Regions from separate parts of the Anaerobacillus sp. genome, predicted to be linked through region 1. Evidence: a T-box and tRNA genes for the amino acid it is inferred to sense, from the RefSeq annotation. Region 1 holds a T-box; the other holds one or more tRNA genes.
What was found. A T-box is a leader RNA that pairs with one kind of tRNA and senses whether it is charged. The one in region 1 lies ahead of proS (proline--tRNA ligase), so its partner is inferred to be a tRNA-Pro.
Positions count from the first base shown of each region.

Region 2: it has a tRNA-Pro gene. The T-box ahead of proS (proline--tRNA ligase) is inferred to sense a tRNA for this amino acid. The anticodon was not compared.

Region 1 covers NZ_JBKBWN010000002.1:334,935-337,298, forward strand. Annotated here, with positions in the region: gene proS (proline--tRNA ligase) at 1-944, opposite strand, end outside; T-box leader at 1,004-1,222, opposite strand; gene ACK4M9_RS03750 (RDD family protein) at 1,343-1,855, opposite strand; gene ACK4M9_RS03755 (hypothetical protein) at 1,963-2,151, opposite strand.
Region 2 covers NZ_JBKBWN010000012.1:130,327-132,690, forward strand. Annotated here, with positions in the region: tRNA gene ACK4M9_RS16455 (tRNA-Thr) at 29-101, opposite strand; tRNA gene ACK4M9_RS16460 (tRNA-Val) at 181-256, opposite strand; tRNA gene ACK4M9_RS16465 (tRNA-Glu) at 397-471, opposite strand; tRNA gene ACK4M9_RS16470 (tRNA-Ser) at 490-580, opposite strand; tRNA gene ACK4M9_RS16475 (tRNA-Asn) at 591-665, opposite strand; tRNA gene ACK4M9_RS16480 (tRNA-Ile) at 679-755, opposite strand; tRNA gene ACK4M9_RS16485 (tRNA-Gly) at 986-1,059, opposite strand; tRNA gene ACK4M9_RS16490 (tRNA-Pro) at 1,074-1,150, opposite strand; tRNA gene ACK4M9_RS16495 (tRNA-Arg) at 1,232-1,308, opposite strand; tRNA gene ACK4M9_RS16500 (tRNA-Leu) at 1,487-1,572, opposite strand; tRNA gene ACK4M9_RS16505 (tRNA-Cys) at 1,598-1,672, opposite strand; tRNA gene ACK4M9_RS16510 (tRNA-Gly) at 1,712-1,786, opposite strand; tRNA gene ACK4M9_RS16515 (tRNA-Gln) at 1,794-1,868, opposite strand; tRNA gene ACK4M9_RS16520 (tRNA-His) at 1,893-1,968, opposite strand; tRNA gene ACK4M9_RS16525 (tRNA-Trp) at 1,983-2,056, opposite strand; tRNA gene ACK4M9_RS16530 (tRNA-Tyr) at 2,076-2,159, opposite strand; tRNA gene ACK4M9_RS16535 (tRNA-Asp) at 2,189-2,264, opposite strand; tRNA gene ACK4M9_RS16540 (tRNA-Ser) at 2,274-2,364, opposite strand, start outside.

The DNA of each region.
Region 1 (2,364 bases):
CGAATGCCTTCTGCTTTCAGTGCAACGAAAATATCATCTAACTTCTCAATAATTGTCGGGTTCTTCTTCCAAGGACCAACAGGAATTAAAACAACTTGTGTTGGTGCTATTTTTGGTGGTAAAACAAGTCCTTGCTCATCCCCATGAACCATAATAACGGAACCTATTAAACGTGTAGATGTACCCCAAGAAGTTGTATGCACGTACTCATGTTTGTTTTCTTTATTTAAATATTTAATATCAAATGCTTCCGCAAATTTTGTACCTAAGTAGTGCGACGTACCTGCTTGTACGGCTTTTCCATCTTTCATCATTGCTTCAATCGAGAATGTATCAATCGCACCAGCAAAGCGTTCTAATGGTGTCTTTTGCCCATCATAAACTGGAATTGCAAGTAAACCTTCTACGACTTCTTTATAAATAGTTAACATTTGCATTGTTTCGTTACGTGCTTCTTCTTCATCCACATGTGCAGTATGACCTTCTTGCCATAAAAATTCAGAGGTACGGATAAACGGAAGAGTTTTCTTTTCCCAGCGAAATACATTTGCCCATTGGTTAATTAAAACTGGGAGATCTCTATAACTTTTAATCCAGCTTGAATACAAATGTCCAATCATTGTTTCTGAAGTTGGACGCAGCGCCAAACGTTCTTCTAATTTCTCTCCTGCAGCTTCTGTTACCCAAGGAAGCTCTGGTGAGAATCCTTCAATATGGTCCTTTTCCTTTTGGAAGAAGGATTCTGGAATTAACATCGGGAAGTATGCATTACGATGACCAGTTTCTTTAAAACGTTTATCCATTTCTTCTCGAATGTGTTCCCATATTTCATACCCATCTGGCTTAAATGCAATACAACCACGAACTGGTGTGTAATCCATTAAATCAGCTTTTTGAATAGTATCAATATACCATTTTGAAAAATCGTTTGTTTTTAGTGACATCGTCTTTCCTCCTGAGAAATAAAATACTTTTTAAATAAAAAAAGCATAAAGAGTCCTTAATAAAGGACGTCTTTATGCTAATAGACGTGGTACCACCTTAGTTCGACAATAATAAAAAATATTATGTCCTCTAAACGTTTGTAACGAAACGACTCGGTTAGTCTTTTACTAACATCTCCGTGGTAGGGTTCAATAAGAAGTGGTGATATAGCTTTCAGCCAAAGGCTATATTTTCTGTTTCACAATCCTTATTTACTTGGTCACATCATTGATTCCATATTTAAAAAGTAATATAACAATTCGCTGAAAAAATTTCAAGTATCAATATACATAATCAAAAATTACTAAGCAGATATAATAATAAAAAAAAATGTTTTAGTTTTTGCTTATTGTGTTATTTAGACCTTTACCACATGTGTTTTTGTTACTATATCGTAAAGGGATTGTTTCTTCTTCGTAAAAATGGCTGTCAATATATATGCAAAAATAAGTGCATATATGAATCCGCCTAGCAAATAATGAGCGAACGGTACTTCACCATCACCTATATAAATCAGTCGGTAAACAAGGAAATGTGATAATTCCCAAGGCAAAAACTTAAGGAAGGTTCGAAAAGTTCCATGTAGAAATGATAATGCCTCTCCATTGGTTCCAACAACTCGTATACGAACTTTCCTTTTTCCGAAAGACTGTACACCAATGTTGGAATCGCTAATTATGAAATAAAGTGATACAGGAAAAGTTACCAATAAAAAACCTGTAAACTGAGCTACAAAAAGTGAACCTGTGAAAAATGTCTGTAAAGATGGAAATAAAAATACACTAAAGATAAAGATTCCGACTAAATAAATGAAAATAAGGATGTAATCAATAATGAAAGCTTTGAAGCGGTGTAGAAATGAAGCATTCATTAACTTGCCTTCCTTATTATTTCAGCCTCACGGTTCCCAAGTTTTACATAAGATACAGTTAACAAAAAAAAAGATATGCTTTTTTCATAAAATATCCTCCAAATCATCTATATATTTCGTGTTGCTCTTTTATTGGCACGACGTTCTATACCAAAATAAACACAGGCAATTATAAAGAGAATATTTGAAAGGTGTAAAACTATTCCACTCCACTCGCCCTTAAATACAGTTGCATTTACAAGTGTAATTAAATGCATTAAAACAATAACAATAAATAAGATAGTATAAGTTTTCAAGAATAAACCCCCGCTACTACTTTTAAAATAATTAATGAATATTCTATTCAACTCTACTGTAACATGGTATACAAATCATACCAATACTAATAATACACGAATTATTAATTCCACCAAATGAGTATAATCCCCCCAGCTTGAGTATGAACTACCGTGTTCCTATCAGATAAGGGTTGATTCTTCTGCATAAACAATTCAACACTTTCTTTCAAT
Region 2 (2,364 bases), on a different contig from region 1:
TACTGAAGTACAATTAACAAACAAAGAGTGCCGGCCAGAGGACTTGAACCCCCAACCTACTGATTACAAGTCAGTTGCTCTACCAATTGAGCTAGGCCGGCAGATTATAAATTTCCAATAAGCTAGTACACATGAACTCTTAGGTAAAGAGTACCTACGATGCTGCTAAGAAGTTAATAATGGTGGAGGATGACGGGTTCGAACCGCCGACCCCCTGCTTGTAAGGCAGGTGCTCTCCCAGCTGAGCTAATCCTCCGAAGTATTGATGAAGCTTATTCTAGGTAGACCCTGTTTCCTCATCTTCTAGTAACACTATGAAGCATAAGCGTCGAAACAACTCGACGTTAATTCAAGGAATATCTTGTTTTTTTCTACAAATAAACCTATTAAAATACTTGGTGACCCGTACGGGATTCGAACCCGTGTTACCGCCGTGAAAGGGCGGTGTCTTAACCGCTTGACCAACGGGCCATTTATTTATGTTGCAACTGGCGGAGAAGGAGGGATTTGAACCCTCGCGCCGCTCACACGACCTACACCCTTAGCAGGGGCGCCTCTTCAGCCTCTTGAGTACTTCCCCAATTAAAAAATGGCTCCACAGGTAGGACTCGAACCTACGACCGATCGGTTAACAGCCGATAGCTCTACCACTGAGCTACTGTGGAATATGAATTAGTATGGTGGGCCTAAGTGGACTCGAACCACCGACCTCACGCTTATCAGGCGTGCGCTCTAACCAGCTGAGCTATAGGCCCATACAATTAGTAAAATATTATTTTCCCTATAGTAGTCATTTCACATGCTCGTCGCATTACATATAACATGAATTAAGTCGTACTATTCGGTATTGTGCTCCTGCGCCACTTCGTTTGCTCGTCGCAATATCAACTAACTTAGTTTATATTGTGATATATAGTAGTGTGCTCCTGCGGTCCGTTGGTCCTCGTCGCAAACCAGCGATGATGACAATTCGGGGCAGTAGGTTTGGAGCGGGTGATGAGAATCGAACTCACAACATCAGCTTGGAAGGCTGAGGTTTTACCACTAAACTACACCCGCATCTTTAAAATAAATGGTCGGGAAGACAGGATTTGAACCTGCGACCCCCTGGTCCCAAACCAGGTGCTCTACCAAGCTGAGCCACTTCCCGAACAGTATTAACAGTTTGCTCCTGCGGTCCAGTAGGTCCTCGTCGCATTGCTGCTTAGAAGCTTACTCGACGTTGTAGCAATGGTGCGCCCTGAGAGATTCGAACTCCCGACCTTTTGATTCGTAGTCAAATACTCTATCCAGCTGAGCTAAGGGCGCATGTTGTGTTATCAATGAGGCTTTTCAAGACGCTTACGGACGATGTTTCGCTCTGTAGCATCCTTTTTCTTCCTCTATTCGCCAAGCTTCGATGCTTACTGCGTCGAAACAACTCGTAGCCTAATCGACGATGAAAATGCTCGTCGCTGAGCTAAGGGCGCATTTTATTATATTAAAGTACCGAGGGCCGGACTTGAACCGGCACGATAGTCACCTACCGCAGGATTTTAAGTCCTGTGTGTCTGCCAATTCCACCACCCCGGCATAACGAAAGACTTATATGAGCTCTTGGAGGCGGCACCCGGATTCGAACCGGGGGATAAGGGTTTTGCAGACCCGTGCCTTACCACTTGGCTATGCCGCCAAGCATTAAATGCTCAATATAATATTACTATATATTTATTGGAGCGGAAGACGAGATTCGAACTCGCGACCCCCACCTTGGCAAGGTGGTGTTCTACCACTGAACTACTTCCGCATTAAAATGGCTGGGCTATCTGGATTCGAACCAGAGAATGACGGAGTCAAAGTCCGTTGCCTTACCGCTTGGCTATAGCCCATTAATGTTTTTATTTTGAAAAAAATGGGGCGATCGAAGGGAATCGAACCCTCGAATGCCGGAGCCACAATCCGGTGCGTTCACCACTTCGCCACGACCGCCATATTTTTTTTATTGGCAGGGGCAGTAGGAATCGAACCCACACTGGAGGTTTTGGAGACCTCTGTTCTACCGTTAAACTATGCCCCTAAAGGCAGTAAATTATAAATGGTGGAGGGGGACGGATTCGAACCGCCGAACCCTAAGGAGCGGATTTACAGTCCGCCGCGTTTAGCCACTTCGCTACCCCTCCGGTTTATAAGAACATTTAATTAATTAAAATGGCGGACCCGACCGGGATCGAACCGGCGATCTCCTGCGTGACAGGCAGGCATGTTAACCGCTACACCACGGGTCCAGGTATATATGGAGGAGGAAGAGGGATTCGAACCCCCGCGCGGTTTAACCCGCCTGTCGGTTTTCAAGACCGATCCCTTCAGCCAGACTTGGGTATTCCT